One region of the Sphingomonas sp. LR55 genome, then DNA from elsewhere that is predicted to be linked to it. Evidence: riboswitches for the same ligand, from Rfam matches in the RefSeq annotation. Region 1 holds a riboswitch; each other region holds the start of a gene.

Region 1 (7,531 bases):
GCATGCGCACCTTGGGTTCGCGATCCCAGTAGCGCTTCGTGCCCGCCGTCGCGATCTTGCCGAGATCAACGACACCGGCATCCGGCTCGACGCCAGCCTTGTCGAGCAGCGGCTTCGACGCGGCGTTGGCTGCAACCGCCTTCAGATGCCCGAATGCGTCCATGACCCACTGAACCGCGGCGCCTTCCTTGAGCAGCGTCTTGCATCCGTCCTCGGAGAGCACCACCGCGACCGCGTCGAAGATCTGCGACGGGCTGCCAGCAAGCTGGCCGTGCGCCTTCTTCTTGCTGCCATCGGCCAGCTTAGCGCCACCGACCTTCGGCGCGACCAGCACAGCCTTGCCGCCTGCTCCCTCGACCGCGCTGACGACCGCATCGATCTCGGCGCCATCGGAGCCATCCGCGATCAAGATGCCGACCTGACGACCCTCGAGCGTCTCCTTCATCGACTTCTGGATCGACAGGGCGTCGCTTGGCTTCATGTCGACCGGCTCGCGGAAGGCAGGGTTAGCTGCCGGCAGGTCGATCCCGAGACCTTCGGCAATGCGCGATGCCAGTTCTTCGTCCACGTTCCGCAGGTTGGCGACGGTGCGCTCCTGAACGTGCGCGAGGCCGACCTTCGACAGTTCGAACGTAAAGGCCGACGCGACGTGCGCCTTCTCGTTGTCCGTCGCCGACACCCAGAACAGCCGCGCCTGGCTGTAATGATCACCGAACAGTTCGGCGCGCATCCGCAGCTTCTCGCCCTGCTCGTCCGCCCCGGTCGGGTTGGTGGTCGTCACGAACCCGTTCGGCGATTCGCGTGGCCCACCGTCTTCGCCCACGACCGACAGGCTGTTCGGCTCGTAGTTCGCACGCCCCTTCGGCACCTTGGTCTGCATCATCCCGTCGCGCTGGAAATTCTGCGCGTCGTTGCGTGGTGCATTGACCGGAATCTGGTGGAAGTTGGTCGTTCCGAGACGCGATTTTTGCGTATCGAGATAGCTGAACAACCGTCCCTGGAGCAGCGGATCGTTCGAGAAATCGATTCCCGGCACGATGTTGGTCGGCAGGAACGCAGCCTGCTCGGTTTCCGCGAAGAAATTGTCGACGTTCCGGTCGAGCACCATCCGGCCGATGATCCGGACGGGGACGTCCTCCTCGGGGATCAGCTTCGTCGAATCGAGCACGTCATAGGGCTGCGCCTCGGCGAATGCCTTGTCGAACACCTGGATGCCCAGCTCCCACTCGGGGAAGTCGCCGGTATCGATCGCTTCCCACAGGTCGCGACGATGATAGTCGTTGTCGGCGGCCTGAAGCTTGAGCGTCTCGTCCCAGATCGTCGACTGGAGACCGAGCTTGGGCTTCCAGTGGAACTTCACGAAGCTCGACTTGCCCTCTTCGTTGACCAGCTGGAAGGTGTGGACGCCGAAGCCTTCCATCATCCGCAACGAGCGCGGCAGCGTGCGATCGGACATCGCCCACATCTGCATATGCGTCGATTCCGGGGTCAGCGACGCCCAGTCCCAGAACGTGTCATGCGCCGAGCCGGCCTGCGGATAGGCGCGGTCGGCCTCCATCTTCACCGAATGGATCAGGTCGGGGAATTTGATCGCGTCCTGGATAAAGAACACCGGGATGTTGTTGCCGACGAGATCCCAATTGCCCTCGGTCGTGTAGAACTTGACCGCGAAGCCACGCACGTCGCGCGGCGTGTCGACCGAACCGGCGCCACCGGCGACCGTCGAGAAACGCGTGAACAGCTCGGTCTTGGTGCCCTTCTTGAACACCGCCGCCTTGGTCAGGTCGGAGATGTCGTCGGTCGCCTCGAAATAACCGTGCGCACCCGAGCCTCGCGCGTGGACGATCCGCTCGGGGATCCGCTCGTGATCGAAGTGGAAGATCTTCTCGCGCAGCACGAAATCCTCGAGAAGCGTGGGACCACGCGCGCCGGACTTCAGGCTGTTCTGGTTGTCGGAAACGGGCACGCCGTGGTTGGTCGTGAGCACGGGCACGTCGCCGCCGGCGCGCTGATGGGTTTCGCCACCATTGCCGGGATTGCGCTCTGCGGGGTCGCTCATTGCAAATCCTTGGTTATCAGTCGGAGTTATGGGCGGTTAACGAACGCTGCGCTGGCCTGGGTCCACGCACGCGAAAGAATTCCTGACCTATTGCCCGCGCCGATTGGCTCACCGATCGCCCCCGGCCGCGTGGACAGGATGTCACAGTGACAGCAATGGGCATGCCGTCTACCGGTACGCGGTGTCCGCCTTGCGCCGCCTCATATTGTCCCGCCCGCTGCTGATGGGATGGCTGTGCGTGGCGGCGCTGGCGATGAAGCTGCTGGTGCCGTCGGGCTACATGATCTCCGGCGAAGGCGGCCGCGTCGCGATCATCCTGTGCTCGGGCGTCGCTCCGTCGAGGGCTGCCCCGTCGATGATCGGGACGTCGACAACCGGCCCGTCGTCAACCGGCACATCGATGGCTGCGTCGCCGAATATGGTCATGGGCGATCACGTCATGTCCGGTCATGCCATGCCAGAGCACGATCCTTCCACCAATCACGGCAAGATGGAGATGCCCTGCGCGTTCTCGGGGCTCTCGGCGCAGGCGCTCGCGAGCGTCGACGCGACCCTGCTGGTGGCGGCGATCGCGTTCGTCATGGCGATCGGCGTCCGCCCCGTCCGCCGGTTAGTGCCAGCCCGCGCGTCCTATCTGCGCCCACCTTTACGCGGCCCACCGATCGCCCTCTCGACTCTCTGACACGAGCCGCCCGTCCCGAGGGGACGCGGCTCGCCACATTTGCCGGCGCGCATCGTCACGGTCGCGCGCCTGTCGAAGGCTCCTGCATATGTTTCGTACTCCGCCTCCATTCGGGGCGGCGATGGCCGTCGTCCTCGCCATTCCCGCCGGCCTCGTCGCACCTCCCGCCGTCGCTCAGACAACCGCCCCCACCCCCGCCCCTACCCCTACCGATACCGACACGCGCTTCACGATCGGCGAGGTCGTCGTCACCGCGCGGAGCATGGCGCGATCGACCGAGACGATCCTGACGTCGGTCGACATCCTCGGCGGCGACATCGCGCAGCGCCAGTCGGTCGACAACACCTGGGAGCTGTTCGCTCGGCTGCCCGGCGTCGTGCTGACCGACTTCAACCAGGGTACCACCTCGGGCCGCTTCTCGATCCGCGGGTTCAACGGCGAAGGTGAGATCAACGCGGTCAAGCTAATGATCGACGGCATTCCCAGCAACGACAATGCCGGCGGGATGACCGGAATCGACATGGTCTCGCCGCTCGACATCGCCGCGATCGAGCTGGTCCGCGGCACCGCCGATCCGCGCTGGGGGCTGAACGCGATCGCCGGCAGCGCCAACATCCTGACGCGGATCGGCGGCACCTACCTCGACGCGCGACTGATCGGCGGCGCGTTCGGAACGGTCGACGGACAGGTCTCCGCCGGCCTCGAACGCGGCGGGTTCAGCCAGAACTATTTGGTCGGATACCGTCGGACCGATGCCTATCGGGACCATGCCGATCTCGACCGCCTCAACCTGGCGGGCAAATGGTTCTATGATTTCGGTTCGACCCGCCTGGGGGCGATCGTCCGCTATTCTACCGCAACCGCCGAAGAACCCGGCTATCTGACCGACGCCGACGCCTATACCGACCGCACCCGCTCCTACGCCGTGTCCGCCACCGATGGCGGCACGCGGAATATCGGCCAATACAGCCTGCATCTCGATTCCGACCTCGCCGACACGCTTGCGTTCAGCGCCAAGGGCTATGCCAACAGCCTCCACGACGATCGCTATGTCCGCTTTTCGGCCAGCGTCCCGCAGCAGCGGCGCCTGACCGAGGAATGGCAATATGGCGCGACCGCCGCGCTGCATTACCATCCCCAGGTCGACTTTCTCCACGGCCTGATGGTCGAGGCGGGCGGCGACGTGCAGGTGCAGGACAACAAAAGCCTGCGCTGGCTGACCGACCGCCGTACGCTCAGCCGCCAGACGCGCGACCAGGATTTCGGGCTGACCGTCTATGGCGGCTATCTCCAGGCGGTGATCGAGCCGACCGACTGGCTCAAGATCACGCCGGCATGGCGGCTCGACCGCGTCGCCGGCGACTTCACCATTCGCCTGGCGGGCACCACCGCTCCGATCAACGCTTACGGCACGATCAGCCAGCCCAAGCTGAGCGTCGCGATCACGCCCGTGACCGGGGTCACCGCCTATGCCAATTACGGGCGAACGTTCCAGATCGGTGCAGGCTCGGGTGCCTATCTGGTGCCGCCAAGGACCACCGACGTCGCGCCCTCGATCAACGAAGGCTATGAAGCGGGCATAAAGCTGACCCGCGGCCGCTGGCTCGAAGCCCGCGTCGCGCTGTGGCAACAGACCGCGAGCGGCGAGCTGAAGCGGCGGCTGAACGATCCGTCGGGCGATGTCGACAATCTCGGCCGGACGCGGCGGCGCGGCATCGATCTGCAGCTCGACCTGAAGCCGGTCCGCACCGTCGCGCTCTGGGGCAGCTATTCACACCAGACCGCGCGGATCGTCACGCCCGACCCGGCCACCCCGTCGCAGGCCGGCAACGCGATCGACCACGTCCCGCAGAACGTCTTCTCGGGCGGGCTCGACGTCACCCCCGATCCGAAGGTGCGGCTGTCCTTATGGGGTAACGGCCAGTCGAGCTACGAACTCGACCCCGCCAACACGCAGGGCCGCTACGGCGATTACGTCGTGCTCAACGCCGAGGTGGCCTACAAGCTGACGCCGAGGATCGAGCTGTCCGCGCAACTCAAGAACCTAGCGAACGCGCGCTACGAATATGTCTGGTACGACGGTACGCAGCGGCTCCACGCACCGGCCGATCCGCGATCGCTGTTCGGCGCGGTCCGGTTGACGCTCTGATGACACGCCGGCCGCCGCTGCGCGTGATCGTGCGGCGCATCCACCTCTGGCTGGGGCTGTCGATCGGCGCGCTGTTCGCGTTCGCCGGGCTGACCGGCAGCATCCTCGTCTTCTATCCGGAGATCGACGCAGCGTTCAGCCCGGCGTTGCGCGCAGTGCCGGACGGCGCCCGGCCGGTATCATGGCAGGCGGTCGTCGACACGCTCCACCGCGAGCATCCGGATCGCACCGGCGCATGGCGGATCGAAGTCACGACGGACGGCGGCGCGATCCCGGTCCGATATTATCGGCCCAAGGAAACCGCCGGCCGGGATTTCGCGCCGTTGCTCGGGTGGATCGACCCGGTCCGGCTGACGACGATCCGCACCGGCTTCTGGGGCGATACCATCGTCACCTGGATCTACGACCTGCATTACCGGCTGCTCCTGGAGAAACCCGGCGGCATCGTCATGGGAATCGCCGGGATCGTCATGCTGCTGATGATCGCCAGCGGGATCTGGGCGTGGTGGCCACGCCCCGGCGGCTGGTGGCGCGCGCTCCGCTTCAAGCGCGACGCCGCTCCGATCCGCCGGCTGTACGACTGGCACAAGCTGATCGGCCTGGCCGGCGCAATCCTGCTGCTCGTCGTCACCGCGACCGGGGTGATGCTCGACCTCCCCGATCAGACGCGGGCAGTCATCACACGTGTCTCGCCGCTCTATCCCATGCCGGCGCTCAAGGTTGTCGCGCCGGGCGAGCCCGTGTCGGTCGACCGACTGGTCACGGTTGCCGAGCGCCGCTTTCCCGGTGCCGCACTCGCCTGGATCGAAACCCCCGCCTCGCCGACCGGCACCACGCGGATCAATCTCGCACAGGACGGCGAGCCAAGCCGCCGCTTTCCGCGCACCAACGTCTGGCTCGATCCTTATACCGGCGCCATCCTCGCGACCCGCGACGGCCTCGCCGAGACACGCGGCGACGTCGTGATGAACTGGCTCCACCCGCTGCACGGCGGCGAGGCGTTCGGATTGGCGGGGCGCGTCCTCGCCTTCGCCGCCGGGATCGTCCCGATCGCGCTGTTCGTGACCGGCGTGCTGCGCTGGCAACGACGGCGGCACCCGCAAAGGACGATTGGCACCCGGCACGAACCCGGCTAGCACGACGTCAGAGCGGCCGGTTCGACCGGTGGCTCGCTAGATCGCGTCGGTGCCCGGAAGGGCTTGATTGGGAATGCGGTGCGGACGGTTCGCCGTCCTATGCCGCGGCTGTCCCTGCAACTGTAAGCGGCGAGCGAAGCGCACGAGCCCTCTTCGCGAGGGCAGCCACTGGGCCGAAAGGCCTGGGAAGGCGGTGCGCCGAGCCTTGACCCGCGAGCCAGGAGACCTGCCGGCGTCTGGTCGCTCTTGTCCCGGTCCAGGGGGTGACCGAGGCACGGTGAACGCCGCCTGCGTGACACTGGCTGAGCGACGACCATGTGGCGGGGGCCGCATCGGCGTCGTGCGTCGGCCGCTCATGGCGTCCGGTCGTCGCATGGCCCGGCCGTTCGCGGCAGGCCCCCGTCCTCGTCGGACGCTGCGGGGTTATTGCATGACGACTTTGACGATTGAGCGACCGACGCGGGGTTCGACACGCAAACGCATCGGCTGGATGTTCTTTGGCCTGATCGTGGCCAACATCGCGGCGTGGTGCTGGGCGTTCTCGCTGTTCCACGCGCAGCCGCTGATGCTCGGCACGGCGCTACTCGCCTGGGGCCTCGGCCTGAGGCACGCGGTCGATGCGGACCACATCGCCGCGATCGACAACGTGACGCGGAAACTCATGCAGGACGGCCAGCGCCCGATCGCGGTCGGCTTCTGGTTCGCGATCGGCCATTCGGGGATCGTCCTGATCGCTGCCGTCGCGATCGCGCTCACCGCCAGTGCGCTGTCGCAGTTCGAGGCATTCAAGCAGGTTGGCGGCGTCATCGCCACCGTCATCTCCGCCGTGTTCCTGTTCACGATCGCGGCGATGAACCTGATCATATTGCGCTCGGTTTGGCGCACCTTCGGTCATGTCCGCAGCGGCGGTATTTATGTCGAGGAAGACCTGGACCTGCTGCTCGGCAACCGCGGGCTGCTCGCGCGGCTGTTCCGACCGATGTTTCGGCTCGTCACGCGCAGCTGGCACATGGCCCCGCTCGGCTTTCTGTTCGGCCTTGGCTTCGACACCGCCACCGAGGTCGCGATCCTCGGCCTGTCCGCGAGCCAGGCCGCCGACGGGTTCTCGATCGGCACCGTCCTCGTACTCCCCGTGCTGTTCGCGACCGGCATGGCGCTGGTCGACACCGCGGACGGCGTCGTCATGCTCGGCGCGTACGAATGGGCGTTCGTGAAGCCGATCCGCAAGCTCTACTACAACATCACGATCACGCTGATCTCCGCGATCGTCGCGATCGCGATCGGCGGGATCGAGACGCTCGCGCTGCTTGGCGCAAAGCTCGGCCTGACGGGCGGCATCTGGGATCTGGCAGCCGCACTCGGCGAGAACTTCAACGGCCTAGGCTTCGCGATCATCGGCCTGTTCGTGCTGTGCTGGGTCCTGAGCTTCGCCATCTACCGCTGGAAACGCTTCGATGAGATCGAGGTCGTACACGGATAGCTGGCGGCGTGGCGGAAAGTCCTCT
Region 2 (7,531 bases), on a different contig from region 1:
ACCCGGCGCGGTTCATCGCGGCGTTCGTCGACGAGCTGGATCTGGGTGAGCTTGGTTTTGGCCGGGCGCGACCCAAGGCGACAGGCCGGCCCGGCTATGATCCTGCTGATCTGCTGAAGCTGTACCTCTACGGCTATCTGAACCGGGTCCGGTCGAGCCGGTGCCTGGCGGCAGAGGCAGGACGCAACTTGGAAGTGATGTGGCTGCTGGGCGGCCTGCAACCGGACTTCCGCACGATCGCGGATTTCCGGCGCGTCAACGTGGCCGCGTTCAAGCCATTGTTCCGGTCGTTCGTGTTGCTGTGCCGCAGGCTAGACCTGTTCGGGCGGGAGTTGGTGGCGGTGGACGGCACACGGCTCAAGGCTGTGAACAGCCGTCGGCGCAACTTCACTCGCCAGAAGCTGGCTGGGTGGATCACAATCGCCGATGAGCGGATCGAGGAGTATCTGACCCGGCTCGACCGCGCCGACCAGGCCGAAACTGAAGCGGAAGGAGCTTCCGCACGCGCCGCTGTGCTGACGGCGAAGATCGCGCGGATGCGCGAGCGCCGGCTCCGGCATTCGGCGATGCTGGCCGAGTTGGTCGCCAGCGGTGAGAGCCAGAAGTCGCTGACCGATCCTGATGCTCGCGGCATGGCGATGCACCCCAAGGTCGGCGTCGGCTACAACGCGCAGGTCGCCGTCGACGCCCGGCACAAGCTGATCGTGGAACAGCACGTCACCAACGCCGGTAGCGACCTTGGCCTGCTCGCGCAGACTGCTGGCGCCGCACGCGAGTTACTGGGCGTCGAGCGGATCGCCGCGGTAGCCGACAAGGGCTATTACAAGGGGGAGGACATCGCTGCCTGCGAGACGGTCGGTGTGATCCCCTACGTCGCCCGCCCAGAGCGTGGTCCTGCCATCGACCAGGGCTATTTCGGCAAGGACGCTTTCGCCTACGATGCGGCGCAGGACTGCTACACCTGCCCTGCCAGGAAGCGCCTCGATCCGTTTAGCCGCTCCGAGAAGGACGGTCATTGCACCATCCGCTACGGCAACCGGCAAGCCTGCCGGGCCTGCCCACTCAAGCCACAATGCACGTCCGGTACGGCGCGGACCATCAACCGCTGGGAAGGCGAGGCGGTGCTCGACCGCATGGCCGAGCGGCTTGCCACCCGCCCCGACATTCTCGACCGGCGCCGCGAAACGGTCGAGCACCCCTTCGGCTCGATCAAACAGTGGATGAACCAGGGCGCGTTCCTGATGCGGGGGCTCGGCAGCGTGAATGCCGAGTTAAGCCTGACCGCGCTCGCCTACAATCTGAGGCGAGCCATCACGATCCTTGGGATCCCCGCCATGCTCCAGGCCATGCAGGCCTGAAAGGCACGCGTCCGGCTGCCAGAACCACCCTTATAAGCCGGCTATCAGCAGCCAAGGCGCAGTTTATGCGATATCAAAGCGGACTTGGGCCGAAAATAGCGTCAGCGACGGCTCTTCTGACACCCGATCGAGTGCGCATCTGCCCAGAATACGTTTTCGGACGGTCTGAGGTGATTTTGGACGGCAGTCGCAGCCGCTGAATGGTTTCCGGGAAGCTGGCTACAAAAACCGCTACCGTGCGAGCCTTTTCCACCCAAGCCAGATACCACTTATCGACGTCACAACACCGGCGATCGAGAACAGCCAGATCAGTCCATCCCAGGCCGGCCGGTGCAATGTCAGCGTGTTCAGATCCCATCTGTGGAGGAGGTTGAATACCCAGCGGTACACCCTCTGTCGTTCATCGACCGTCCGGAGAACTTCCCCGGTAGCGGGATCGACATAGAACCAAGTCTGCGCCGGATCGGCAAAACGCAGCCGCAACACTGGTAGACGCGGTAGCATCCCGACCGCATACCAGTATGCATCGGGCGCCGTCAGGCAATCGACCGAGAGTAGCGGCGCGGAGCTCTCCAGATGACGTACGGCCCTCACGATGGCCACCTCTGTAGCTTGGGATGGCGCGAGTGTGACCGCATTCAACACTACTCGCCGCCCGTCGTGATAGGACAGCAGGACGAGGGGGGTTCCCGCATGGTGAGTCAACTGCGCTATCACCGCACCCTCGCCTGCTATGCGGAGCCGGTCGAGTGCTAGGTCCGGCATCGGATCAGAGGCCTGATAAATCCGCATCGCCGCCTTGTCCGGCTTCGTCCCGCCAAACAAATGACCAGGGTCTACCGACAGCCAACCGCTAAAGATCCAGGCGACTAGGAAAGCACCACCCACCAGCCCCGCGACATGATGCCAGAGCATCCAGCCGTTGTAGGGTGTCATTCGCCCGCCTTTGAAGCGCCGTGCGCCGATGCGGGTCCGCAGGATGCCGATCCACATCCCCGCGACCGCCGCGGCGATGCAGGGACCAGACACCCATAGCACGACCTGACGCCAAGCCGTTTGATCCTGTCTTAGAACCGTCGGATAGAGCCAGTGCGGCACCGAGCCGAGCCAATTCCAGAACCGCTCGCGACGGGTGGTCACTTGAAAGACGGCGCCCGTATTCGACGACACATAGGCCTCCGTGCCGGACGCGTCGGCAAGCGCAACCTTCCAAAGTGGACGGTGTCGATCGAAGCCGCCAGCAACCGTCCACTGATCCCGGGTCAGCCGTTCTACGTGCCTCGTCGGTGCGTTGGCAAAGCGGCCAGCGACCCGACCGGCGTAACGAGCATCGACTGGCCGCAGGACGGTACCGCGACTGGCGGCGAGAGTGGTGTGCGTTCCATCCCACCCGGTCACGCGCCAGACAGGCGCGCCGTCGCGCATCTCGAGGAACAGCTCCTGCGATAGCCGTCCGCCGTCCAGCGGGGGCGGCACGTTCACTGCTGCCCAGTCGATCGCCTCGCTCCCAGCCAGCTTATCGGCTGGCGAGAGGGAGGGATAAGGCACGTAGACCATCACCAGCCCGGACAGAAACCACATGGCGAAGAACAGGCAGCTGGCGATGCCGATCCAGCGATGAACGAGGTACAGCCAGCGCCGGGCAGTCTTGCCAAGCGCCGGCCGCCTGAGGGCGTTAAAAGCTGGCACGAAGCGAAACGTCGACCGAGCGGGGACGGCCAAGGACCCACTGCTGATTGTTGTACGTGTTTAGCGCGTAGGCCCGGTCAAACAGGTTGTAGCCGTGGATATCGACCGCGAGGCGTGGTGTCACCGCAAAGGAAAGCGTGGCATCGATCGTGGTGTAGCTGGGGACGCGGAAGCTGTTGGCGTTGTCCGAATAACGACGCCCGACGTAGCGCAGCCCGGCGCGCGCCTGGAGCGAGCGCGTTGCGTTCAAACGCAGCCAGAGATTGGCAAGCGTCTCGGGGACGTCTGGCGGGGTGTTGCCGTCGAAGCTCGAGCCGCCGGAGACGAAGTCGTCGAACGTCGCGTTGAGCACGCTGCCGTTTGCATCGATCCCGACGCCGTAGGGCAGATCGAGCAATACCGCGGCCTCGATCCCCTTGGCAGATCGCTGGCCGACCTGCTCGACCGGGCTCGTCGGGGTCAACTGTGCCAGCAGGCGTTTCTTGACTATGCGATAGGCGGCGAGGGTGGCGGTGCCGCGACCGTCGAGGAACACCGCCTTGGCGCCGACCTCAACTTGGTCGCCGACCGCGTTGCTGAACTGAACCTGCCCGGTCGAATAGGTGGTCAGCGTCCCCAGTGGGTCCACGCCGGTGGCATACTGCGCATAGAGCGACACCGTCGGGATCGGCTGATAGACGCTACCGACCCGCCAGGTCACGTTATGCAGCCGCTTGTCGAGCGCGAACGTCTCGGTGCTGACGCCGCCTGGATAGTCGATCGACCAGCGGCGGATCTTGTCGTGCTCGTAGCGCACGCCACCGACGATCGAGACATGCGTGCCGAGTTTCAGCCGGTCCTCGGCAAAGACCGCATATTCGGTGGTGCGCGTACGATAGCGCGGTGCGATCCCCTGCGTGTCGACGATCAGACCTGGATCGAACGCTAAAGGATCGACCTCCGAAACCTGGGGGTCCGAACCGAAGTTGTGGGAGTAGGTGAGTTTGATGAGGTTGACGTCAAAGCCCACGACAAAGTAGTTGCTGACGCCATCGGCGATGCCTGTCCTGAGCGTCACGCTGCCCTGATCGCCCCATTGCGTCTGATCGTGGACGATGCCGGTCATGTCGGTGCGCAGGATGCGCCCCGGTGTGCCGGTGTTGCCGCTGCCGTTGGCGCAGACGCCGTCCGCGGCGATCCAGCAATAGGTTTCGAGATTGAGCCAGGAGCGTTTGGAGGTGAGACGATAGGCCTGGTTGCTGACGGTGACCGCATCGCTCGGCGTCCAGTCGACCTGCAGGCTGGTACGGTTGTCGCGGTAGCGGATAAAGCCATCGCGTGTGTTGTAGTTTCGCTCCCCGATGCGGTCGTCGAGCCGTCCTTCGATCAGCGGCGTGCCGAAATAGCGCATCGGCTTCTGGTCGCCATAATCGTCACGCGCGGTGGCGACGAGCGTGTCGGTCGGTGCCCAGCGCAATGTGCCCGAGACTGCATAGCTGCGCGACTGGCCGCGATCGACATAGCCGTCCGATCGGCGATAGCTGCCATCTATGCGGTACGAGAGGCGCTCGGTGATCGGCCCCCTGCGCCAGCTGCCACATGGAAGCTGTCCTGCGAGCCATAGCCGATCTCGCCCTCCACGTGCGTCCGCTGCGTATTGGGTTTGCGCATCAGGACATTCACCGCGCCGCCCAGCGCGCCTTGGCCGTAGAGCACCGAGGCCGGGCCACTCAGGATGTCGATCCGTTCGACCATCCACGGATCGGTCGGAAAGGTGATCGTGCCCGCAGCCGGGAACAGCCTGATGCCGTCGATGAGCTGGAGCATGGATCCCTGACCGCTGAAGCCCCGTGCGGCGAGCGCGGTGCCACCGTTGCCGGGGTTGCCGGCGTTGCTGATGCCCGGCGCACGGCTTGTCGCGTCGATCACCGAGAGGTCGCCACGTGCGCGGATCGTGGTGCCATCGATGACCGAGATCGTCGCGGGGGTCTCGAGCGGCGTAAGGCCCAGGCGGCTGCCAGTCGCGTTTGGAGTGGTGAGCGTGTCGCGGGCATGCTGGCCGACAACTAGGATGTCTTCATTGTCGGAGGCAGGCAAAGACTGCGCATTGAGCGGCGCTGCAAAAACAGGCGACAGGAAAGCCCCCGCGACCGCGAGTCGAAACAATAGGAATGGCATTACGGTAATCCCCGGGGCGTCGAGCGAACCCGGCAGGGACCTCCCGCGAACGGCCGACATCCGCGCCATGCGGACGCCATCGCGACCGGCACGCATGCCCGTACGGTCCCCACCGCACACGTCGTCGCTCGACGGAGTACCGTGCCGCGGCCACCCCCTGGGCCCGGCAAGAGCGACCAGACGCCGGCAGGTCTCCTGGCTCACGGGTCATCACACGATGCACGGCCTTCCCAGGCCTTCGTGACTTACGTCCGGCCCAGTGGCTGCCCCTTCCTATGAAGGAAGAAGCGATATGCATCGCGCTCGCCGCTTACAGTTGCAGGGACAGCCTCGGATTCAGGCGGCGAACCACCCTCACCGCGTTCCCTATTAAGTCCCTCTCAGGACACCGACGCGATCATGCCAGCCTGCTTCAAAAGCAGTTCAGCGGCGCCGATGTATCCCGATCAATGCTCTTGAGCAATCGCCATAACCGAACGTCACGGTCTAGCGTCCAGGCGGCGTCCTCTAGCGCAACCTGCTTTTCCAATAGCGGACGGAACGCTCCTGTTGCAACGCGGCAACAACATCGTATGATACGCTATATCATGTCGCAGCTAGATTGAGGCTTATGCCCGATAATAACGGTAACCCTATTGCTATCCACGAACTGGCGGTTGCCTATGGCAACCATCGCGTTCTCGACGGTCTATCGCTCGATGTTCCCGCCAGCAGCATCACGGCATTGTTGGGTGGCAACGGAGCGGGCAAATCGACCACCTTGTCCGCTTTGCTCGGCTTTGTGCGTGCCGATGCAGGACAGATCGCAGTCTGCGGCATCGATCCAGGTGCGGACGCTGACGCGGCACGCCGACGCATTGCCTACGCGAACATCACTGTCATATGCCTCGCGGCCGTTCGTTCGGCCCTGCGAACTTCGCCAAAGTCCGACGCTCCGAATAGTCGCGGCGCCGCGACCAGCGCATAAAACCGGTCGTGAACAGGATCATGGGCAGTATACCCGCGACCAGCGCGAGCAGCCGACCGGTGAGCCCGAACGCCTCACCGCCATGCAGCGGGTGGAGCCAGTTCAGCACCGTGTCGCCGCCACTCTCCGCACGGCCGTCACGCACGGCAAGGATGCGACCATCATGGGGATCGAACCAGACATTGGTGCGCGGGAAGCGTCGGCTCGGCTCGCCGGGGCGGGCGAGATTGATACGGACCGCCCCTGAGGGAGTGGGCGGCGTTTCGATCCAGGCAAGCGCACCGTCGAGAAAGCGCCGACGTGCACGCATGATGAGCGCGTCGATGGTCAATCGGGTGCTTCCGGGCATCACGGCCGGCTTGGGTGTCTGGTAAAGCGGCGAGACGCTGGAGATGATCGGCCGGGTCTGGTCGGGCAGGTCGAGCATCACCCCCGTCGCGGTCACCACCAGCAACAGGATCAGTCCGGAAAGGCCGGCCAGCTTGTGCCAGTCGTATAGTCGCCGGATCGGCACGGCGCGCGTTTTGAACCGCAGCGCCCGCCACCAGCCCCCTGATCGCGGCCACCACGCCCACAAGCCGCTCGCCAGCAGTACTAGCATGACGATCCCGGCAATCCCCATCGCGATCCCGCCGGGCTGCTCCAGCAACAGGCGGTAGTGAAGATCGTAGATCCAGGTGACCAGCGTATCACCCCAGAAGCCGGTGCGGATCGTCGTCAGACGCTCCGGGTCGACCCAGGCGAGCAGCGGCGCGAAGGCGCGTCCTGTCGTTTCCTTCGGTGTGTAGTACCGGACAGGGATAGCGCCGCCCTCCCCCGTCACCTCGATCCGCCACGCGCCAGTGCGCGACGGATGCTCGCGGTGAAGCGTATCGATCACCGCCTGCCACGACGCCGGGCGTGCTCCCGTCGGCACCGCGCGCAGCGCCGGGCTGAGCGCAGCGTCGATTTCCGGATAGAACACCAGTAGACTGCCGGTCAGCCCGGCAAACGCGAACAGCACGCCGATCGTCAGCCCGAGCCACAGGTGGACGCGCCGCATCGTCACGCGCAGCGAAGGACGCGTCGCCATTTTAGAAGCTCAACCGCACTGCGCCGAACAGCGAGCGCGGGTCTGCCGGCGCGTGAAGCCGCTGCGTGCCGTCGTACCAGACATATTCGTAATGATCGTTCGCGAGGTTCTTCAGTTGCGCCGACAGTTCGAGCTGCGGTGTCACCTTGTAGGCGAGTTCCGCGTTCAGCACGACATAGTCGCCATAGCGCCCCTGCGTGTTCGCCGGGTTCAACTCATAGCTTGACTGTCCGTTACCCCAGAACGATACGCGCAGCTTCGGATCCGGGGTTAGGTCCAGCCCGCCCG
Region 3 (7,531 bases), 1.4 Mb from region 1:
GGGCGAGGCGGACGAGGCTGTCGGCGGCGAGCACGAGCGCGGCTCCACCGAGCGCTGAGGGGAGCAGTAGGGCGCTCGGGCGGTGGCCGAAGATCGGGCGCAGCAGATGCGGCACGACGAGGCCGACGAAGCCGATCACGCCGGTCACCGCGACGCCTGCACCGACGACGAGCCCGGTGCCGAGCACGACCAGCCACCGGATGCGGCCCATCCGTATCCCGAGCGATCGCGCCGCCGCCTCGCCTAGCGACAATGCATCGAGCGAACGGCCGGTGAGCATCAGCAGGACGCCGCCGAGCAGCATCGGCGGCAGCGCGAGCTTTATATCGTCCCAGCCTCGATCGGTCAGCGCGCCCATGATCCAGTCGATCACCTCGGCGACCGCATAGGGGTTGGGCGCGATCGAGATCAGGAACGCGGTCAGCGCGCCGGCGAGGCTGGCGAGCACGGTGCCGGCGAGGATGAAGGTGATCGCGCTCGGCGATCGCCATGTCAGCGCGGCGAGCAGCGCGACCGCACCGCCCGCGCCGAGCATTGCAGCGGCGAAGATGGCAGGTCCCGAACCGGCCCCGAAGATGATCGCGGCGACCGCGCCGAGTGCTGCGACCGACGATATGCCGACGACGGCGGGGTCGGCGAGCGGGTTGCGGAGATAGCCTTGCAGGACCGCGCCCGACAGCCCGAGCGTGGCACCGAGCACGAGGCCGAGTACCGCGCGTGGCAGGCGGAGTTCGAGGATGATCCACCAGCGCGGGTCGCTCGAGAACCAGGCGTCGAACGGCACCCAGACTTTCCCGCAGCCGAGCGACAGGCCGAACAGGAGGATGACAAGGACGCCGAGGGTGATGAGTTTGGGCGTGCGGGTCATCACAGGTTCACCGCAAGCATACCGGCGACTGCCGCCACCCCGGCGAAGGCCGGGGCCCAATTGGGGGACGATCGTGACGGCGTGCAGCGCTCCATTATTTCCGCCATTCCAATTGGGCCCCGGCCTTCGCCGGGGTGGTTCTGGTATGCGTGCCGCATCACAGCGCCGCCCGTATCGCGGCGAGGCGCTCGAGTGCGGGGGAATGGTCGGACCGCCGCAGTTGATCAGGACGCGCGGGAAGACGGCTTGCGGTGTACGCGGCAACAACCGGTGGCGTAGCGCGGTGCCGCGGCTGGCGCGTTCGGGGGCGATCACGATAGCCGGGGGTTGCGTCACGATCGTCTCCGCGGACAGCGTGCCGGTATGCGTCAGGCCGTAGCTCGCCGCGGCGTTGCGGAAGCCGACGCGGGTCATCATCTCGTTCAGCAACGTGCTCCCCCCGGTCGCGAGATCGCCGCTGATATAAAGCAAGGCGCTCGGCGACGGACCATCCTTGCGGCTCCACCGGGTGACTGCGCGATCGATATCGGCGTTGATCCGTGCGCCACCCGCGGGTGCACCGACCGCGTCGGCGATCTGCTTCACCTGTGCCTGGCTCTCCGCGATCGAGTCCGGGATGCCGAGCAGCATCGTCTTCAGTCCGGCCCGCGCGTAGGCCGCCTGGGTCGCCGGCGGGGTATAGGTGCTGGCGATGACGAGATCGGGGTGGAGCGCGATCACCTCCTCGGCGGTCCCGGCGATGCCGCGAAACCGGCGCGCTACCGAAAGCGGGATCGAGGTCGCCGCCGGGTCCTGCGAATAGTGGCTGATCCCGGCGATCCGCGATGCGGGCAGGATCCGGACCAGCACCGAATCCACGCACGGATTGGTCGAGACGATCCCGCCGCCGCCGCCCGCGCCGGGGGATTGCGCGCAGCCCCCGAGCAGGAGCGCGAGGAGGATCGCCCCGCGCCTCACTTCAGCCGCAACCGCACGCCGCCATACGCCGCGCGACCGTAATTGCCGTAGCCCGCGATCGTCTCGTACCGCGAGTCGGTGAGGTTATCGACGCGGCCGTACAGCGCGATCCGGTCGGTAATCGGCATTTCCGCGCGGACGCCCGCCAGCGCATAGCCGTCGAGCCGCACGGTGTTGGCGGCGTCGTCGAAGCTGTCGCCGACCATCGTCACGGTGCCGCCGACCGACAGCCCGAACGCGAACCGGTAATCGGCGTCGACGCTCGCGGTCTGCTTGGGACGGCGCGCGAGATCGTTGCCGAAATCGCTGCCGATCGAGCGGTTCTCGGTGTCGATATAGCTGTAGTTCGCGGTCAGCGTCAGCGCGTCGACCGGGCGCAGCGCCAAGGTGAACTCGACGCCGTCCGCCTCGGCGCGGGCGATATTGTCGTAGACGCCGAACGGGCGGTCGATGCAGATTGAACCGGCGGTCGTCTGCTCCGCCGGGCTGCAATCGCGGAAGTCGATCTGGTTGCGCGTACGGCGGTTGAAATAGGTCACGCCTGCGCGGACCCGGTTGGCGAGGAACGCCTGCTCGACCCCGACGTCGAAGTTGCGCGCGGTCTCCGGATCGAGGCCGCGATTCCCGTAGTCGGAGAAGAGCTGGTACAGGGTCGGTGCCTTGAAGCCTTCGCCATAGCTTGCGCGGATCGTCGTGCCGGTGCGCAACGCCAGCGCCGCGTTCGCGCCGAATGTGGTGTGGCTGCCAAAATCGTCGTGATCGTCGTTGCGGACGCCGCCGGTGATGGTGAGGATATCGAGCGGCTTGACGATCAGCTGGCCGTAGACGCTGGTGATGCCGGTATCCGCGAAGGTGAAGCCGTCATTGAAGCGGCTGTTCTCGCGCTCGACTCCCGCGACCACGCGGACCTGGTCGAGCGGGCGGAAGTCGCCCTGGTATTCGTAGCGTTCGCTGCGGCCGCGACCGATGAAGGTCGGATCGCTGCCAAAGCTCGGGTCGTAATTGTCGCGGTTGATGTCGGCGATCGTGAACGCGACGCGGTTGTTGAACCGGCCGTCGGCGAAGTTCGCGTGCAGCCCTGCGTAACCGTAAGCCTCGCGCGTCTTCGAATTTTCGGGCGTGTCGGCGAGCACGTAATCGGGAGCCGGAAACCCATCGATCTCGACGCGGCTGTCGGCGAAATAGCCGCGCAGGTCGAGGCCGATGCCCGGTGCGAACTCGACGCCCACGCGCCCGGTCGCGCCATATTGGCGATAGCCGTCGCGCTCGGTGCCGCTGGCCGCGGACGAAATGCCGTCGGTGCGGAGATAGCCGCCGGTCAGCGATCCCGACACCGGCCCGGTCTTGCCCGAGACGCCCGCGCTCGCGAACAGGCTGTCGGCATAGCCGTACTCGGCGTTGGCGCGCGCCTGCACGCCTTCGGTCGGTGCCGCGGTAATGATGTTGACGACGCCGCCGATCGCCTGGCTGCCCCATGGCACCGAGTTCGGGCCGCGGAGCACCTCGATCCGCTCGACCGAGCTCGACAGGAGATTGCCGAAGTTGAAGCCGCCGCCGGTCGACGACGGATCATTGACGCGGACGCCGTCGATCACGACGAGCGTCTGGTCCGCCTCGGCACCGCGGATACGGACGCTGGTCAGCGCGCCGACCGTGCCGTTGCGCGTTACCGTCACGCCCGGCGTGGTCGCGAGCAGATCGGAGACGACAACGGTCTGGCGGCGCTCGATCTCGGCGCGGTCGATGACGGTGACGGCCTGGCCGATCTCGCTCAGCGGTTGCGCGGCGCGGGTTGCGGTGACGACGACTTCGGGCGCGTCGGGATCGGGGATGGTCTGGGCGAAAGCGGGCGCTGCGATCGCCGCGGCGCCGAGCAGAAGGAAGAATTTCGTCATGGGTACGTCCTAAGCAAAACCGCCTGCGACCATTCGCGGGGCGGCCAGACGTCTCTCGCTCGAGGAAACCCGGCTGGACCGGAGCACTCGTCCGCGCCGGACACCCGCCCGCGCAGTGGATCGACCGTGAGAGGCAGGTCTCCTGGCTTCCGGGTCGCCGCGCCCACCCCGCCTTCCCAGGTCGAAACCCAGTGGCATATCGGGGTGGCCGCTATCCGGTCACAGTTGCGGGTACAGCGCCGGTCTTGCGGATTCCCGCGCACCGACTTCCCTTTTGATCCCGTCGCCGGGAACCCTTCACGGGAGTGGCATTAGTCGCACGCCAGACACGGGTCAACGCGGGGGATAAGGAGCATCGACCCGCGATAGCACGCGCTGGCGGTAAAGCTGGCTCACCGTCTATCGCACCACCCCGGCGGAGGCCGGGGCCCAGTTGGGTAACGTCGCTAACGGAGCGCGGTCCTTCGTTACTACGACCTTGCCAACTGGGCCCCGGCCTCCGCCGGGGTGGTGGCGTATTGGTCAGAACGTCGCTTACCCTTCCTTGTTCTCCCGCGAAGGCGGGAGCCCAGACTGGGTCCCCGCCTTCGCGGGGAAACACGCTGTCTCCGTTTTCCTTGGTAGGGAGGATATCACCGCCCGCCGTAACGCAGCCCTACCCAGATCGTCCGCGGCGTTGCGCGTTCGACGATGTTCGCGCCGCTGATCCCTGCCTCGACGCGCTCGTTGAATAGATTTTCCCCGCGTAGTTCGGCGACAAGCGAGCGCAGGATCGGCAGCGCGGCATAGGCATCCAGCGTCGTCGCGGCCCCAAGCACCCGCGTATTCTGGTCGTCGTCATACTGCCGGCCGACATGACGCACGGTCAGCGACAGCGCCGCCGAGTCGTGCCGCCAGTCGACCGTCCCCGACATCTGGTCGCGCGGGGTCTGCGCCGGTCGCAATCCGTCCAGAGCGGCGGTGATCCCCGAACCCTCGACCTTCGAGTTCGTGTGCGACCACGATGCTTGCACGCCCAGCGGACCCGGTCGATACGACGCATCCAGTTCGAAGCCATGCGCGCGGATCGCATCGAGGTTCTGGCGGACGCGGTAGGTGGCGACCCCCGGCAGCACCTGCGGCGGGTTGGTCGTCGTGACGTTGGCAATCGCGTCCTTCAACCGGTTGTAGAAATAGGTCGCGGCGATGCTCACGCCCGGTGCCGGCGTCAGCGTGACGCCTCCCTCGACCCCGGTCAGCCGCTCCGGCGATAGCAAGGCGTTCGCCGCGGTCGCATCATTGCCTACACGGAACGGCCGGTACAGTTCGTTGAGCGTCGGCAATCGCCATCCGCGATAGCCGGCGGCCCGCAGCGTGATCGCCTCGACCGGCTGGTACGCCACGCCCGCCCGCCCAGTCGTCTCGCTGCCGTCGCGGTCTGCATAGCGCAGGTTGGTCAGCGCCGCGCCGGTCGCGAGCGGCCGTTCCGTCAGATAGCCGCCATCGATCGACCACCAATCGACCCGCCCGCCAAGGCTGAACGTAAAGTCGCCCGCGGCGAGGCTTCCATCGGCGAACACGCCGGTCGTCGTCGTACTCCCGCCAGCTTCCCGCCGCCGCGTCGGCGCCGCGTTGACGAACGTATAGAGCTCCTGCGTCTTGCCGCTCACGTCGCGGATATCCGCCCCCAGCCTGAGCGTGATGCTCTCGCCCAGCGGCGGCGCGATCTCGATCCGCCCGCCAAGCCCGGTGGCGGGCGTATTATACTGGTTCAGCGACTGGATCGCGGTCGTCCGTGCGGCATTGATGCTGTTGAAGCTGCTCGCGAACGCGCGCGTCTGCAGATACGCCAGCGCAGAATAGCCCCAACGCCCGCGCCCGATCAGCCGGATGCTCGCATCCGCCCCCTCGCTCTTGTTACCGGTGAAGTCGCTCCCCCGGTCGCGCCGATCGGTGAACGCGCTCGCATTCATCTGCAATTCGGTCTTCGCGCCGATCCCGACGACGGTCCGCAATGCGCCCGACGCCTGCTCGTACGGCGCGGCGCGATCGACGATCCCGCGGCTCTCCGCGACGGTCGGCGTAAACCCGTCCCCGCGCGCGTACGCCCCCGACACGGTCGCGAACCCCGACCCGCGCACCAGCGCCGCCGAGCCCTGCGCATCGACCGAATCGCGGCTGCCATAGGCGACGCTGCCCTGGAACGGCGTCAGGTCGTCAGGCGTCGCGCTCTCCAGTTCGACCGTCCCGGCCAGCGCGCCCGGTCCCTGATAGCCGCTGCCACCGCCGCGCGTCACGCGGATGCGCCCGAGCCGCCCCGTCGCATAGGCCGGGAATGCGACCCAGCCGCCGAACGGATCCGCCTGCGGCACGCCGTCGAAGATCAGCAGCGCGCGACTGGAGGCGTTGCCGCCGATCCCGCGTAGCGAAATCCCCTGGCTGGTCGGGTTGGCACTGCGCGAATCCGAGCGGCGAAACTGCTGCAACCCGGCGACGTCGGCCAGCACGCTCTCCAGCCGATTGCTCGCATTCGCCTGGATCCGGTGGCGCTCGATCGTGACGATCGAATAGGCGCGGTCGCCGGGCGCATCCGCCAATCCGCGCCCGGTCACGACGATCTCGACCGGACTGTCGGCGGCGGGCGGCGGCACGTCGGACTGCGCAAGCACGGCGCCAGGCGACAGCAGGGCGCTGGATGACAGGATAGCGGCGGCGAAAATCGAGAAGCGGATCATCCGTGCCGCATGACAGCTTTTCACGATACCGGAAGGTCGGAAACGCCCAGACAGCAAAAAGCCCCGCTAACCCGGAGGTTAGCGGGGCTTTCTATGGTGGGCGTGGCAAGGATTGAACTTGCGACCCCTGCGATGTCAACACAGTGCTCTACCACTGAGCTACACGCCCGCCGGAGCGCTCCACTAGCCGCGCTTATCGCGGGGTGCAAGCGCTCAATGCATGCCGGTGACATTATCCATCTCGAACAGCCGATCGACCTCGGCGACCAGGTCGCGCAGGTGAAACGGCTTCGACAGGACGCGGGCCTGCGGCATCGCGCGCCCGGCCTTCAGGGTGACCGCCGCAAAGCCGGTAATGAACATCACGCGCAGGTCCTTGCACATCTCGCCGGCTTTCTGCGCCAGTTCGATCCCGTCCATCTCGGGCATCACGATATCGGTGAGCAGCAGGTCGAACGTCTCGGTCTCGAGCAGCGGAATCGCCGCGGTCCCGCGGTCTACGGCGGTGACGGCATACCCAGAGCGCTCGAGCGCCCGCGTCAGATATTCGCGCATGACCTGATCGTCCTCGGCCAGCAGAATTCGCAACATCGATCTAAAGTCCTGTTTTCACGCGTACATTGACGCGCTTTCCCTACGCGCAAAGTGGTTAACATTTCCAGATCGATTGCCCGTTCCGACGCGTCGCCCTAGCGTGCTTGCCATGTCATCGCCCCCTTCGAGCGCTTGCCCCCTTTCGAACACCAAGATACCGCGCCGCCGACCAGCCCGGTCGTGATCTCCGTACCCCATGCCGGACGCGACTATCCGCTCTCGCTCAAGACCGCGTTGCGCGTGCCGTTGGCGGCGCTGCTGCCGCTCGAGGACCGGCTGGTCGATGCGGTGGCACGGAGCGCGCGGACGGATCAGGCGATGATCATCCAGCGTCGCGCACGTGCCTGGATCGATCTCAACCGCGGTGAGGACGAACGCGACGCCCAACTCGACGAAGGCGCGCGATCGATCCCGCCCGCGCAGCAGTCCGCCAAATTGCGCAGCGGCCTTGGCTTGGTGCCGCGCCGCGTCTCGGGCGCCGGCGACCTGTGGGCGCGCCGCTT
Region 4 (7,531 bases), 210 kb from region 1:
AGGCATTCCGACAAATCCGTCATATGCACGCCCGGTTTGTACGACGGGATCACCGAGCCCAGCGCGGTCGACGCACGCCCTGCGAGCAGGTCGCCAATGCGTTGCGCGGGCGCCTTGTAGTTCGAGCCGCCGGCGACATAGGCGCGCGATTCCCAGTGGCGTTGGAGTTCGATCCCGGCGAGCGGGTGGCCGGGATAGTCGCGCTCGGGGTCGATGCCGATGACGATCCCCGAGTTCGCGTTGCGTTCGTTGCGCGAATATTGGCTCATGCCGTTGGTCGCCACGCGGCCTTCCTCGGAGGTCGCGGCGACGACGGTGCCGCCTGGGCACATGCAGAAGCTGTACACGGTGCGGCCGTTCTTGCAGTGATGCGACAGGCTGTACGCCGCCGCGCCGAGATCGGGATGGCCGGCGCATGGCCCGAACCGGGCTTCGTCAATCCAGGACTGGGGGTGTTCGATGCGGACGCCGATCGAGAACGGCTTGGCCTCGACGTGAACACCTTTGGCATGGAGCATCTCGAACGTGTCGCGCGCGCTGTGGCCGACTGCGAAGACGACGTGGTTGGCTTCGAGATAGTCGCCTGTGCTGAGATGGAGGCCGCGGAGTTGGCGGGTGCCGGCCTCCTCGACGATGTCGAGACCGTCGACGCGCGTCGAGAAGCGATATTCGCCGCCGAGTGCCTCGATCGTCTCGCGCATGCTCTCGACCATCGTGACGAGGCGGAAGGTGCCGATGTGCGGATGCGCTTCGGTGAGGATCTCGGGCGGCGCGCCGGCCTTCACGAACTCGGTCAGGACCTTCCGGCCGAGATGGCGCGGATCCTTGATCTGGCTCCAGAGCTTGCCGTCGGAGAAGGTGCCGGCGCCGCCCTCGCCGAACTGGACGTTGGATTCGGGGTTGAGGACGCTCTTGCGCCATAGGCCCCAGGTATCCTTGGTGCGCTCGCGGACGACTTTCCCCCGGTCGAGGATGATCGGGCGGAACCCCATCTGCGCGAGGATGAGCCCGGCAAACAGGCCGCATGGGCCTGCGCCGACGACCACGGGGCGCGGGCCGGTATAGCTCGGGCCGCCCTTGGTGACGAAGCGATACCCCGTGTCCGGGGTACGCTGGACGTGGCGATCCTTCCGGAAGCGCTGGAGCACCGTGTCCTCGTTCTTCAGCGTGACGTCGACCGAATAGACGAGCTGGATGTCCATCTTGTCGCGCGCATCGTGCGCGCGTCTCGCGATCGTGTAGCGGATCAGGTCGCGCGGGGTGACGCGCAGGCGATCGCGGATCGCGGCGGGGAGCGCTTCGTCGGCGTGGTTGAGCGGGAGCTTGAGATCGGTGATGCGGAGCATGCTCGGTCCTCTAGCGCCGCGCGGCGCGATCCGCCATCGGAAGCAAAAGAGGACATGATCATGCGGACCGACGACGAGCAAAATGCCAAGAGCGCCAAGCGCAAGGAAGTCCACGACCGGATCGTCGCGAGCAAGAGGATCGAGAAGGGGCTGATCATCGTCCACACCGGCAAGGGCAAGGGCAAGTCGACCGCCGCGTTCGGCATGGCGGTGCGGATGATCGGGCATGGGCGCAAGGTCGGCGTGGTGCAGTTCGTCAAGGGCGCGATGGCGACCGGCGAGAAGGCGATCTTCGACGCGTTCCCGGACCTGTGCGAATTCAAGCCGATGGGGGAGGGGTTCACCTGGGATACTCAGGATCGTGCGCGCGACATCGCGGTGGCGCGCGAGGCTTGGGACGAGGTCAAGCGGATGATTGCCGATTCATCCTATGCGATGGTGGTCGCGGATGAGCTGAACATCGTGCTGCGGTATGACTATCTGCCGGTCGACGAGGTGCTCGCTGTGTTGGCGGCAAAGCCGGAGATGACGCATGTCGTGGTGACAGGTCGGAATGCGCCGGATGCGTTGATCGAGCTGGCGGATCTGGTGACCGAGATGACGCAGGTAAAGCATCCGTTCCGGTCGGGCGTGAAGGCACAGGCGGGGGTGGAGTTCTGATTTCTTGATCCTCCCCTTGCAGGGGAGGTGGCTGGCGCTTGCCAGACGGAGGGGTATTGCGATCACGACGGCGGGTCACCCCTCCGTCAGCCCAAACGGGCTGCCACCTCCCCTGTCAGGGGAGGATTAGAGGCTGCTTGTCTACGGTCGATCGTACGCGTATCGCTCGGCCTGCGACAGGTTTTTCCGAGGCGGCAACGCTTAGGGAAATGAAAATGGGAACGGGAAACACCCGGCTGCCCCTGCAACTGTACGCGGCGAGCCATCGTGCCTCATGCCATTGGGATACTCCCGAGAAGGCGGCGCGGACGGCGTTGACCCGCGAGCCAGGAGACCTGCCCGTCGCGGTCGTCTTTCGTCCGGCCAGGGTGCGCCGAACGGACGGGTAACACCCCGAGCGACGACATCGCTTCGCGTCGCGCGGAGGCTGGAGGCGTGCGCCTTTCGCCCTTTGCGCGGTGCGGGATCGACTGTCCGAAGGGGTTCCTATGCCTAGTATAAATCGTTCTGTGATCGTCCGGGAACGGACATGCTGAAGCCGGTCGAAGACGGCGTCGCGGTGGTCGCGTGCAACACGTGCCGCCATTCGGCCGATGCGCGCGACGACGAGCAGGGCCAGCGCGGCGGCGCGCGGCTCGTGCAGGCGCTGAAGACGGTGCAGCAGAGCGACCCGGCCTATGCCGACGTCGCGGTGCAGGAGATGCCGTGCTTGTTCGCATGCCAGGATTTCTGCACGATCCACCTGCGCGCACCCGCCAAGGTCAGCTATGTGCTCGGCCGGTTCGAGCCGACCGAAGACGCCGCGCGCGATCCTCGATTACGCGAGGCTCTACGGCGAGAGCGCGTTCGGGCAGGTGCCGTTCAAGCAATGGCCGCAGGGCGTGAAGGGACATTTCATTACCCGCACCCCGCCCGAAGGCTTCGTCGTCGAATGACCGCGTTCGCGACGCCCGCCGGGTTTCTGGCGGCCTTGCGCGGCTTGCCGCAGGCGGACGCGGCGGCGCGATCCGCGGCGATCGCCCGACAAGGCGAACTGACCAAGCCGCCGGGCTCGCTGGGGCGGCTGGAGGATATAGCGGTGTTCATGGCCGGCTGGCAGGGTAACCCGCTGCCCCGGCTCGATCGCGGGAGCGCGGTGGTATTCGCGGGCAACCACGGCGTCGTCGCGCGAGGTGTGAGTGCGTTTCCGGCCTCGGTCACCGCGCAGATGGTCGCCAATTTCGAGCATGGCGGCGCGGCGATCAACGCGCTGTCGCGGGCGGCGGGCCTTGAGCTGAAGATCGTATCGCTCGATCTCGACCGACCGACGGCGGATTTCACGCAAGCCCCGGCGATGTCGGAGGACGAATGCCTTGCCGCGTTGAACGCGGGCGCGGCGGCGGTCACAGATGCGCCGGACCTGATTGTACTCGGCGAAATGGGGATCGGCAATTCGACGACCGCCGCGGCGCTGTGTCTGGCGAGCTTCGGCGGGTCGGCGAGCGAGTGGGTCGGGCCGGGCACGGGGGTCGACGATGAGGGCATCGCGCGGAAGATCGCGGTGGTCGAAGCCGGGGTCGCGCTGCACCGGGACGCGCTGAGCACGCCGTTCGAGATCTTGCGGCGGCTCGGTGGGCGCGAGTTGGCGGCGATCGCAGGCGCGGTGGTTGCCGCGCGACTGGCGGGCGTGCCGGTGATGCTCGACGGGTTCATCTGCTGTGCGGCGGTCGCGCCCTTGGCTGCGGCGTGTCCCGACATTCTCGCGCATTGCCTTGCCGGACATGTCTCGGCCGAGCCGGGGCATCATCTTTTGCTCGAGCGAATGGGGCTCGAGCCGTTGCTCTCGCTCGGGATGCGGCTGGGCGAGGCGAGCGGTGCTGCGACGGCGACGTTGCTCGTCCGGGCCGCTCTGGCCGCGCATGCAGAGATGGCGACGTTCGCCGAGGCGGGCGTTTCGGCTGCGTGAGTGCGTACATGCTGCACCTGATGCGGCACGGGGCGCTTGAAGTGGCGGGGCGAATGCTCGGACGGACCGACGACCCGGTGACCGAGGGAGGGATTGCCGCCTGTATGGCACGCGCCGAGAGTCTTGCGATCGAACGGATCAAGGCCCCCGATCTGATCCGCGCACGCGCCTGTGCGGCGGCGATCGGTGAACCGCGAGGCGTTGCGGTCGAGGTCGACCCACGCTGGCGCGAACTCGATTTCGGGGCATGGGACGGGCTGGCCTCGGCGGCAATCGATCGTGTCGAGCTCGCCGCATTCTACGACGATCCCGATGCGTCTCCCCCGCCTGATGGAGAGCGCTGGTCCGCGCTGCAGGACCGGGTAGCGCAGGCGTTGGCCGAGATGCCCCAGGTCTCGACACTCGTGGTGACGCATGGCGGTGCGATCCGGGCGGCGCTCGCGGACTTGTGCGGGTTCGATCGACGGCAGATCTGGGCGTTCGACTTGCCCTATGCCGCGCTGGTCTCGCTGCGCATCTGGCCGGGCCCGACGCGGACCGTGCAGATCGTCGGGCTGGCGACATGAAACGGCTGATCGTCGCGTTCGGCTTCCTGACCCGGCTGCCGATGCCGCGCGTCGACGTCGAGGCAGAGGATTTCGCGGCAGCAATCCGGTGCTACCCTGTCGTCGGTCTCGCGATCGGCCTGATCGTCGCGGCGGCCGGCTGGCTGGGTACGCTGGTCGATCCTTGGACGGGGGCCTGCGCTGCGTTGCTGGCTTGGATCGCAGTGACGGGGGCGCTGCATCTCGACGGGCTCGCCGACCTCGCGGATGGGTTGGGCGCGGCGCATGGCGATCGGACGCGGCTGCTCACGGTGATGGCCGATCCGCATATCGGGAGCTTCGGCGTCGTCGCGATCGTCGGTCAGGTGCTGGCCAAGCTGGTATTGCTCCACGCGGCGGGGATGGGCTGGACGCTGATCCTCGTGCCGTGCGCGGCAAGGATGGGACCGCTCGTCTGGGCGAGACTGTTGCCGCCGCTGCGGCCCGGCGGGCTGGGCGCGGCCGTCGCCGGCGCGGTCCGAACGCGTGACCTGCTGGGGTGGGGACTTGTGCTTGCGCTCGCGGCGGTCGCGGTGCCTGCACTGGTCGCCCTACCGCTGCTCACGTTAGGCGTCGCGGCATGGTTGCGGCGGACGCTGGGCGGTGTGACCGGCGACGCGCATGGCGCCGGGATTGAGATCGTCGAGACCGGGCTGCTAGTTGCGCTCTCGGTGGCCGGCGCGCTCGCTTAGCGCGAGTAGCGCATCGAGATCGACATGGCGTTCAAGCGTCGCGGCGATCGCATCGAGCGCGGCGTCGATCGACGCGCCATGATCTGGTCCACTGGCCGCGACGCCGAGCCGAGCCAGCCACGCCGCGCGTTGCTCTGCCAGCGCGAGCAGGCCGTGGACGTAGCTGCCCGAGATCAGTCCGTCCGCACTCGTCGCGCCTTCGGAGCTGCCATCGGCGCGGTGGCCGACCGGGTGCGCGGTGGCGGGTCCGGTGGTCGCGCCCATGTGCATCTCATACCCCTCGAACGCGGCGCCCTGCGCCCTGCCGCGCACCCGCTCCAGCGTCTTGCGGCCTGTGAGGACCGTGTTGACGTCGAGCAGCCCGAGCCCGTCGACCCGCCCTGCCGGCCCCTCGATTCCGTCGGGATCGGCAATGCTGCGACCGAGCATCTGATAGCCGCCGCAGAGCCCGAGCACCGGCTTGCCGCGGCGGTAATGCGCGCGGATATCGATGTCCCATCCCTGCGCACGAACGAAGGCGAGGTCGGGGATCGTCGCCTTTGATCCGGCGAGTACGATCATGTCGACGTCCGGGATCGCCGTGTCCGGCGGTACCATGACCAGCGCGACACTGGGCTCAAGGCGAAGCGGATCGAGGTCGTCGAAATTGGCGATCCGCGGCGTGATCGGGCAGGCGATCGTGACGCGGCGCTGCGTACTGGCGGCGGGGCGTTCGAGAATCACCGCATCCTCGCTCGGTAACCGTACCGCGTCTGCAAGCCATGGCACGACGCCGTACCCGCGCCATCCGCTCCGCCCTTCGATCGCGCGATAGCCGTCGTCGAACAGCGCGGGGTCGCCGCGGAACTTGTTGATCAGGAAGCCGTGGATCATCGCCGCGTCGGCCGGATCGATCACCGCGCGCGTGCCGACGATCGCCGCAATCACGCCGCCGCGGTCGATGTCGCCGACCAGCACCACGGGCACGTCGGCAGCGCGCGCGAACCCCATATTGGCAATGTCGCCGGCGCGCAGGTTGATCTCCGCCGGGCTGCCCGCGCCTTCGACGACGACGAGATCGCAGCCTGCCGACAGCCGTTCGAAGCTGTCGAGCACGTCGACCAGCAGCCCTTCGCGTCCCTCGCGCCAGCGTGCCGCGGCGAGCGTGCCGCGCACCTGCCCGCGGACGATCAGTTGCGAGGTGCGGTCGCCCTGTGGTTTCAGCAGCACCGGGTTCATGTCGACGCTCGGCTCGACGCGACACGCGATCGCTTGGGTGGCCTGCGCGCGACCGATCTCGCCGCCATCTGCGGTAACGGCGGCGTTGTTCGACATGTTCTGCGGCTTGAACGGGCGGACCGACAGTCCGCGATTGGCGAACGCGCGGCATAGCCCGGCGACGAGCACCGACTTGCCGACGTCGGAGCCGGTTCCCTGGAGCATCAGAGCGCCCATGCGATCCCTCCGGCGATGACGAACAGGAGCACACACGCTCGGCGATAGATGCCGAGCGCGGCGCGTAGATCGGCGGCGGTAGCGTCCGCGCGGCCGTCGCCGATATAGGGCTTGGCGACGCTCACCCCGTCATAGGCGATCGGGCCTGCGAGCTTCAGATCGAGCGCACCGGCTATCGCCGCCTCTGGCCAGCCGGCGTTGGGCGAGGCGTGGTTGCCGGCATCGCGCCACATCGTCTGCCAACCGCCGAGCCCGGCGACGCACAGCAGCACGCCGCTCAGCCTCGCCGGGATCAGATTGGCCAAATCATCGGTCCGTGCCGCAGCCCAGCCGAACGCACGCCAGCGCTCTTCACGGTGCCCGATCAAACTGTCGGCCGTGTTGATCGCCTTATACGCCCACAGTCCCGGCAGCCCGGCCACGAGCAACCAGAACAGTGGCGCGACGACGCCATCGCACACGCTCTCGGCAAGGCTCTCGATCGCCGCCCCCGCGACGCCGGCTTCATCGAGCGACGCGACATCCCGCCCGACGATCATGCCAACGCGGTCACGGGCAGTCTGGAGGTCGCTCGCTCTCAGCGCATGCGCCACGGGAACGACATGATCGTGCAGGCTACGGATCGCGAGTCCCGGCGCGGCTAACAAGGCGATCGCGACCCAGGCGGAAGACCCGAGCAGCATTCGCAGAACGACGTCTAGCGCGAGCGCGATGACGACCGCGACCCCGACGACGACTGTCATCGTCAAGACACCCGCCGCCCGACGGGTCGCAAACGATGTTCGCGGATCGTTCCAGCGTGCCTCGGCGGCGCCGATCAACCGCGCGAACCCGCCCACCGGATGTCCTACCCGCGCATAGAGTGCGGCC

What was found. Region 1 has a riboswitch for cobalamin ahead of QP181_RS05375 (HoxN/HupN/NixA family nickel/cobalt transporter). Riboswitches for the same ligand answer to the same signal wherever they lie in the genome.
Region 2: linked by a shared signal. The riboswitch ahead of QP181_RS19580 (TonB-dependent receptor plug domain-containing protein) and the one ahead of QP181_RS05375 (HoxN/HupN/NixA family nickel/cobalt transporter) in region 1 are both predicted to bind cobalamin.
Region 3: linked by a shared signal. The riboswitch ahead of QP181_RS11850 (TonB-dependent receptor plug domain-containing protein) and the one ahead of QP181_RS05375 (HoxN/HupN/NixA family nickel/cobalt transporter) in region 1 are both predicted to bind cobalamin.
Region 4: linked by a shared signal. The riboswitch ahead of QP181_RS06295 (DUF1636 domain-containing protein) and the one ahead of QP181_RS05375 (HoxN/HupN/NixA family nickel/cobalt transporter) in region 1 are both predicted to bind cobalamin.

What each region holds. Positions count from the first base shown of each region.
Region 1 is NZ_JASPFO010000001.1:1,125,800-1,133,330, reverse strand. It holds gene QP181_RS05395 (catalase) at 1-2,059, opposite strand, end outside; gene QP181_RS05390 (hypothetical protein) at 2,241-2,741, shown strand; gene QP181_RS05385 (TonB-dependent receptor) at 2,863-4,890, shown strand; gene QP181_RS05380 (PepSY-associated TM helix domain-containing protein) at 4,890-6,026, shown strand; cobalamin riboswitch at 6,057-6,274, shown strand; gene QP181_RS05375 (HoxN/HupN/NixA family nickel/cobalt transporter) at 6,457-7,506, shown strand.
Region 2 is NZ_JASPFO010000002.1:64,498-72,028, reverse strand. It holds gene QP181_RS19595 (IS1182 family transposase) at 1-1,358, shown strand, start outside; gene QP181_RS19590 (PepSY-associated transmembrane domain-containing protein) at 1,590-3,080, opposite strand; gene QP181_RS19585 (TonB-dependent receptor) at 3,034-4,503, opposite strand; gene QP181_RS19580 (TonB-dependent receptor plug domain-containing protein) at 4,575-5,204, opposite strand; cobalamin riboswitch at 5,373-5,612, opposite strand; gene QP181_RS19575 (ATP-binding cassette domain-containing protein) at 5,815-6,171, shown strand; gene QP181_RS19570 (PepSY-associated TM helix domain-containing protein) at 6,083-7,243, opposite strand; gene QP181_RS19565 (TonB-dependent receptor) at 7,245-7,531, opposite strand, start outside.
Region 3 is NZ_JASPFO010000001.1:2,487,715-2,495,245, forward strand. It holds gene QP181_RS11840 (FecCD family ABC transporter permease) at 1-868, opposite strand, end outside; partial or broken gene QP181_RS11845 (ABC transporter substrate-binding protein) at 1,226-1,825, opposite strand; gene QP181_RS11850 (TonB-dependent receptor plug domain-containing protein) at 1,822-3,720, opposite strand; cobalamin riboswitch at 3,836-4,033, opposite strand; gene QP181_RS11855 (TonB-dependent receptor) at 4,353-6,434, opposite strand; tRNA gene QP181_RS11860 (tRNA-Val) at 6,529-6,603, opposite strand; gene cpdR (cell cycle two-component system response regulator CpdR) at 6,648-7,025, opposite strand; gene QP181_RS11870 (N-formylglutamate amidohydrolase) at 7,161-7,531, shown strand, end outside.
Region 4 is NZ_JASPFO010000001.1:1,333,354-1,340,884, reverse strand. It holds gene QP181_RS06305 (NAD(P)/FAD-dependent oxidoreductase) at 1-1,346, opposite strand, end outside; gene cobO (cob(I)yrinic acid a,c-diamide adenosyltransferase) at 1,401-2,006, shown strand; cobalamin riboswitch at 2,168-2,363, shown strand; partial or broken gene QP181_RS06295 (DUF1636 domain-containing protein) at 2,536-2,941, shown strand; gene cobT (nicotinate-nucleotide--dimethylbenzimidazole phosphoribosyltransferase) at 2,938-3,951, shown strand; gene QP181_RS06285 (histidine phosphatase family protein) at 3,960-4,517, shown strand; gene cobS (adenosylcobinamide-GDP ribazoletransferase) at 4,514-5,227, shown strand; gene QP181_RS06275 (cobyric acid synthase) at 5,192-6,661, opposite strand; gene cbiB (adenosylcobinamide-phosphate synthase CbiB) at 6,649-7,531, opposite strand, start outside.